Regions from separate parts of the Frankia sp. AgPm24 genome, predicted to be linked through region 1. Evidence: riboswitches for the same ligand, from Rfam matches in the RefSeq annotation. Region 1 holds a riboswitch; the other holds the start of a gene.
The links. Region 1 has a riboswitch for cyclic di-AMP ahead of MXD61_RS03955 (transglycosylase family protein). Riboswitches for the same ligand answer to the same signal wherever they lie in the genome.
Positions count from the first base shown of each region.

Region 2: linked by a shared signal. The riboswitch ahead of MXD61_RS02595 (transglycosylase family protein) and the one ahead of MXD61_RS03955 (transglycosylase family protein) in region 1 are both predicted to bind cyclic di-AMP.

Region 1 is NZ_JALKFW010000005.1:172,521-175,896, reverse strand. It holds gene rlmB (23S rRNA (guanosine(2251)-2'-O)-methyltransferase RlmB) at 564-1,625, shown strand; gene MXD61_RS03955 (transglycosylase family protein) at 1,803-2,183, opposite strand; cyclic di-AMP (ydaO/yuaA leader) riboswitch at 2,186-2,360, opposite strand; gene MXD61_RS03950 (peptide deformylase) at 2,851-3,376, opposite strand, start outside.
Region 2 is NZ_JALKFW010000004.1:99,308-102,683, forward strand. It holds gene MXD61_RS02585 (adenylosuccinate synthase) at 1-814, opposite strand, end outside; gene MXD61_RS02590 (DUF3151 domain-containing protein) at 917-1,384, opposite strand; gene MXD61_RS02595 (transglycosylase family protein) at 1,430-2,158, opposite strand; cyclic di-AMP (ydaO/yuaA leader) riboswitch at 2,161-2,306, opposite strand; gene MXD61_RS02600 (transglycosylase family protein) at 2,815-3,376, opposite strand, start outside.

The sequences.
Region 1 (3,376 bases):
GGTCATCACGCAATCATGGGGACGTATCTTCCCAGGTTCACCGAGGTGCGTCGATGACCGAGACCGCTACCGGCAGGCCACTGTCCGGCGTGTTCTCCTTCGTCGGCGCGCGAGCTTGGATGAGCGTAAGGGTCTGATGTCGACGACCCCCGGCGGGGACCGCCGCATCAGGATAGGGCGCGATGTCGTCGAGAACGGCAATCTCCGGGTAGGTCGCTGGCCCGGATCCGGCCTGCCCCCCGGCTGGGGGTCCCCGGCAACGGCCCACAGCCGGTGTCGCCGGCCGGGCCCGGCGTCCGGTGAGGACGGCCCGGCGAGGTCGGGCCGGTCCGTGTCGCGGGATTCTCCGCCGGGCACCGGATACCGTGCGTCACGCCAGATACCGTGGGCACATGGTCGTCTCACGTCCGCGCGGGGCATCCGTGTCGGGATCACCCGTATCCGGATCACCCGAGACCGGATCGTCCGTCGCCGGATCGCCCAGGAGCGGATCGCACTCGTCCGCAAGCGGCTCACATTCGGGAATGTCCTCGTTCGGTGCGTTCACCCCGGGGTGGTGCTGAATGGCCGGCGGTGGGCGTCGCGGCGGCGGCGGGATCGCCCGTGGCGGGCAGGGTGGGCGGGCCGGTAAGGCCGGTTCGCACCGCAAGGGAGCGGCGGGTGGCAGCGGCGGGCAGGGCCGGCGGGCGTTGGAGGGGCGGGGCGCGACCCCGCCCGCGCACCTGCGGCCCGGCCACCCGGCCCAGCGCCGGGCCGCCTCGGCGGCGAAGGCGGCGACCGATCGTGATCGGCCCGCCCCACGCGACGGCGAGGGCCCGCGGGGCACGGGTGCGCGCGGGCGGCGCGGCGGTGAGGACGACGAACTCGTGGTCGGTCGCAACGCCGTCGTGGAGGCGCTGCGCGCCGGGGTTCCGGCCACGACGCTGTTCGTCGCCGCGGGCCTGGATTTCGACGAGCGTCTCGACGAGGCCCGCCGGCTGGCGACGCGCCGCGGCATCTCCGTCGTCGACTCCGCCCGGCCCGATCTTGACCGGTTGTGTGGCACCGCCCCGCATCAGGGGCTGGTGCTCGCGGTGCCGCCCTACCGCTATGCCCATCCCGATGACCTGCTCGATCGGGTCCGGCCCGGTGCGGGCGGATCGGCGCGTTCCGGCTCCACCGCGGCTGGCCTGGTGGTCGCGTTGGACGGGGTGACAGACCCGCGCAACCTCGGTGCGGTCGTGCGCTCGGCGGCGGCCTTCGGCGCGGACGGTGTCCTGCTGCCCGAGCGGCGCGCCGCCGGGATGACCGCGTCCGCCTGGAAGACGTCGGCCGGGGCCGCGGCGCGGCTGCCCGTCGCCCGAGCCACCAACCTGACCCGCACCCTGACCGCCTACGCCGAGGCGGGCCTGTTCCTGGTGGGGCTGGCCGCCGACGCCGCGCTGAGCCTGGACGAGCTCGCCATGGCCACCGATCCGCTGGTCCTGGTGGTCGGCTCCGAGGGCCGGGGCCTGTCCCGGCTGGTGGAGCAGCGCTGCGATGTGACGGTGCGGATCCCGATGGTCGGCGCGGTCGAGTCGCTGAACGCCGGTGTCGCGGCCGCGGTGGCCCTCGCGGAGATCGCCCGCCGCCGACGCGGCGCCTGAGCCCCGCACCGCGCACGGATCAGGCCCCGCCCCCGAGAGGAGGGGCGGGGCCTGATGTGCCGCGCGCTGGGTCGCGTCGCCTCGCGCCGGTCGGCTCACGATCTGTCGAGCACGATCCGATCGATCATGTGCGGATCAGAACCGGCCGAGAGCGGATGTCGGCGCGGTGTCGGGGCCTCAGATCCGGTGACCCCAGCAGGGCTTCGAGGCGTACCACGGGCTGGTGCCGGCCTGCGCGTAGAGCTTGCGGGCCATCTGCCACTGCTCGCCGACACTGGCGTGCTGCGGCAGGCCCCGGCCACCGAGACCGTGCCAGGTGCTGGGCAGGAACTGGAACAGGCCGCCCGCGCCGATGGAGTTGACCACGTGGGGATTGCCACCGGACTCGCAGGGAATGACGGCGCGCAGGAAATGATCCGCGTTCGGGGCGGCGCTGGCCGGCTGGGAGAGCGCCAGCCCACCGCCCACGGAGGCGGTAAGAGTGGCGGCGAGAACGGCGGCACGAGTGCCAAGCTTGATCCGGTTGAGGCCCCGACCGAGCGTACGAGCGTTGGACATAGATTGTCCTTCCCCACGCCTGCGAGGTGAGCTGTCGGGTTCGGGCTGGGAATGCCCGGCCACCAGTGGCGGCTTCACCCCAAGGACGTCTGCCTTCGACGCCCGGAAGTGGTTCCCCCGTTCCTGCCACAGGTTTGGTTCCTACCGGGCGGGGGCAGGATTCGGCGTGCCACCCGGCGTCTGCCGTCAGTCGACGACATGGCTACGAACATAGCTGGGCGTGACCGGGGTAAATCAAGGGTCCGTGAAGATGGCCACAATACCTTCCGGATTATCGCTTCGATCTTTTCCGCCGATTATCGCGCGGGCGCATGCGCTCGATTCTAGTCGGCTCTGCCGGGGCATTGGAACACCGATTTTGAATTTGTTCCGCCACGCTGGCGAAAGAATAACACGGTCTGCCCGGTGCCCGGTCTCCCTGCGTGCCGTGAACTGCTTTCCGTGACACCCTGGTGGCATTCGGGGTCGCCCGTTCGTGAAGGCGCTCGCGTGCCCGGAATAATTTCCGTATCGGGTGGGGCTTCATGAACTGTACGTTGTTTACGGGTACGTCCGCCATAGTGGGCGGTATCGCTTTTTTCGGACTTGGGCGTGCGGCCACGGCCGGTGTCCGTTCGGCCGACCGCCGGCCGGCCCGACCGGCCCGACGGTCACGTGTAGTGGTGGATCAGGGGGTGTAGGTCCAGGCCGAGCCGGTGCCGCGGTACTGCTCCACGGGGATCGGGGTGCTGCCGGGCCGCATCCGTTCGGTGTAGAGCCGGCCGACCAGATGGTCGATCTCGTGGCCGACCAGGCGGGCGAGGCCCTGCCGGTAGACGGTGATGCGCCGGCGTCCGGAGATGTCGGTGTGCTCCACGTGCAGCTCCAGGGGCCGGGGGACGAGCCCGCGGACGTCGAAGAAGCTCAGACAGCCCTCGTACTGCTCGTCGGTCTGCGGCGAGGACTCGATGACCCGCGGATTGAGCAGGGTGAGGATGTCCGCGTCGGCGGAGCGCACGATCGCGGCGGCCCGGTTGATGCCGATCTGTGGTGCGGCGATCCCCATGCCCTTACCGAAGGTGTGCAGGGCGGAGACCCGCTCCATCGCCGAGGACAGCTCGGCGACCACGCGCCGGGCGTCCTCGGCCTCGGCCGGCAGATCAAAGGAACGGGCCGGCTGCGCCAGCGCCGGATCATCGACCTGGACGATGCCC
Region 2 (3,376 bases), on a different contig from region 1:
CCCGGGTGGTGTAGGCCTTGATGATGCCGATCACCCGGTTGATCCTCGTCGGGCCGATGCCGGCACCGGTGGCGGCGTAGCCGGCGGTCGGGTTGGACGAGGTGACGAACGGGTACGTGCCGTGGTCGACGTCGAGCAGGGTGCCCTGGGACCCCTCCAACAGGACGACCTTGCCCTCGCGCAGGGCGGTGTCCAGGATGAGGCCGGTGTCGGCGATGTGCGGGCCCAGGCGCTTGGCGTACTCGGCGTACTCGTCGCACACCTCGTCGAGTTCGATCCGGCGCCGGTTGTAGACCTTGACGAGGACCTGGTTCTTCTCCCGCAGCACGAGCTCGAGCTTCTTGCGGAAGATGCCCGGGTCGAGCAGGTCCTGCACGCGGATGCCGGTGCGGGCCACCTTGTCACCGTAGGTCGGGCCGATGCCGCGACCGGTGGTGCCGATCCGGGCCTTGCCGAGGTAGCGCTCGATCACCCGGTCCAACGCCCGATGATGCGGCATGATCAGATGCGCGTTGGCGCTGATCAGCAGGCGGGAGACGTCGATCCCACGGGCGGCGAGGCCGTCCATCTCGGTGAGCAGCACGCCGGGGTCGATGACGACCCCGTTGCCGATCACCGGGATGCAGTCGGCACGCAGGATGCCACTGGGGATCAGATGCAGCGCGTAGCTGTCCGCCCCGATGACCACCGTGTGGCCGGCGTTGTTGCCGCCCTGATAGCGAACGACGTAGTCGACGGCGCCGCCCAACAGGTCGGTCGCCTTTCCTTTTCCCTCGTCGCCCCACTGGGCGCCGATGAGGACGAGAGCGGGCACTCGGGCGAGGTTACTAGGGATGACCGCCGCGCGTGGCCGAAGTGTCAGGTCAGACAGCGTCCGACCGTACGGACCGGCTCCGCGGGAGGCCTCCGACGGGCCTCAGACCAGGCCGAGGACGCCGGCGACGGTGGGGTCGCTGTCGGCGAGGAAGGTGCGGCAACGGTCGGCCTCGGCCGTCTCGCCGATGACGGCGGCGGCCTGGCCGAGGACGGCGAGCGCACGCAGGAAACCGCGGTTGGGCTCGTGGGACCAGGGGATCGGACCGATGCCCCGCCAGCCGGCGCGGCGCAGCACGTCCAGCCCCCGGTGGTAGCCGGTGCGGGCGTAGGCGTAGGCCTCGACCGTGCGACCCGCGGCGAAGGCCTGTTCGGCGAGAACCGCCCAGGCGGCGCTCAGCTCCGGCGTGGCCGCCGCGACGGCGCTGGGATCCTCACCGGCGGCCAGCGCAGCGGTGGCGGCCGCGTCCGAGGGCAACCGCGTGGGGGGCGGGCCGGACAGCAGGTTGTGACCGGCCGCGGTGCCGCCATGGCCGCTGTGGCTGCCGTGGCCCGAATCCGACGAGGTCATCATGACCTCATCCTGCCGCACCCGGTCGTGCGGTGCCGCACCGGGTCAGGAGCGGACGGTGACGTTCCACAGGTTCTCGCCGACCACACCGGCCTGCCCGTCGCTGGTCCGGGTCAGGTAGCCGTACAGCGCGGCGATGCCCTGCGACTGCGGGCCGAACTTGCCGTCGACGGTGAGCACGAAGCCCTTGTTGCGCATCGCGGCCTGCCAGACGAACGCATCGGGCCGGACATCCCCGCCGTAGCTGGCGTTCAGGACGGTGCCGCTGAACGAGCCGTCGCCCATCTCCTGCCGGGCCCGGTCGAGGGTCATCGGCGGTTCGGCCGGGGTGAGGGCCTGCTCGATGACGTCACCGGAGCCGGAGCCGACGCTCGCCGGGCCGTTGTTGACCAGCCCCATCTTGCGGGAGCAGGACGGCCACGGCTGCCAGCCACGGGAGTTGTACAGCTTGGCGGCGGCCTCGTCCTGGGTGGCCGGGGATGCCTGGTACGGGCGGCCGGAGTAGCCCAGGCCGTGCCAGGTCTGATCATCGAACTGGTAGGCGCCGGTGAAGCCGTTGCCCGTGTTGATCGCGTAGTTGCCGCCGGACTCGCATTGGCGGAGCTTGGCGAAGTCGTCAGCGGTGGCGGCCCCGGCCGGACTGGCGCCGACCGCGGTGACCGCGAGGCCGCTGCCCACCAGGGCGGTGACCGCGCCGGTCGTACGCAGGATACGGGTCGCAGCCGAGGGGGCCTGCGCTGCCCGGTGCTTACCTCCACGCCGTGCTGACGGCATGTCAGTCCAATCCCGTGTCGCCTGCGGGGTGAGCTGTCGGGTTCGGACTGGGATGGCCCGGCCGGCGTGAGCCGACTTAACCCCAAGGACGTCCGGAGACGCCCGGGAGTGGTTCCCCCACTCCTGCCCATGTCGGTGCGCTCGGCCAGCCGCCTGGACAGTGGGCAGGACTCGGCGTCCGTCCCGACGGCATCGCCTGATGGCGAGTGAGCGGCACTCTAGCGATACCGGTCCAGGCCGTGCAAACCGGGGTGGTTCGTGGCAACCGGGCGACCCACGCACAGGGCGTGGCCCGGACGGGCCGCCCGATCGTGGAACACCGGTGCACCTCAGGGGTCGCCCCCGTGTACCCGAAGGGTTGGCCGGGTAGTACCTCGGTGCTGGGGGTGCCCCGGTGGGGGGTGGTGCGCCCGACCGGCCCCGTTGACTCCCGCGCGCCGGAGATCGTCCGGGCTGTGCGGGGGGACCGGTCGGGTCGTGGCGTCACGCTGCCCGGCCTGTGCGGCCGGGGTGGGACGGCTGGCGCCGCCCGGGGCTTGTGTCCCCATGACCCGGGCGGGTCGGACCAGATGCGGATGGTGCCGGATGGCGGCGTCGCAACCGGTCCAAGGACGCGTTGTGGGTGGCGTCCGGCTCAGTGCGGTGCGGCGGGTGGCTCAGCCGAAGGTGGCGTGCCATGTCGCCGGTCCGACGACACCGTCGGCGGCGAGACCCCTGGCGGACTGCAGCGCGCGGGCGGCAGCGGCGGAGCGTGGGCCGAAATGACCATCTGGGACGAGCGGGTAACCGATCTGGCTCATCCGCGCCTGCCAGGCTCGTACGTCGGCGCGGTTCTGCCCGGCCAGCGCGGTCGAGAGGGTACGGGTGTACGAGGGCGTCGAGAGTGCCGCGGGGGCGACGGTCAGCGCGCCGCGCTGCGCGGTGCGGGACGCCTGCACCGCCGCGCCGGACGAGGAGCCGCCGGCGAGCTGCGCCGTGCCCATGCCACGGCCGCAGACCGGCCACTGCCCGAAGCCGGAACGCTGGGCCAGACGCAGCGCGGCCTCGTCCTGGACCGCGGGTGCGGCCTGGTGCGGCAGGCCGGTGTAGCCGAGGCTGCGCCAGGTGCTGGCCGAGAACTGGTACGCCCCGAAGTAGCTGTTGCCGGTGTTCGTCGTGTAGTTACCGCCGGACTCGCACTGCCGCAGTCCTTCCCATGTGGTCGCCGCCTGCGCTGGA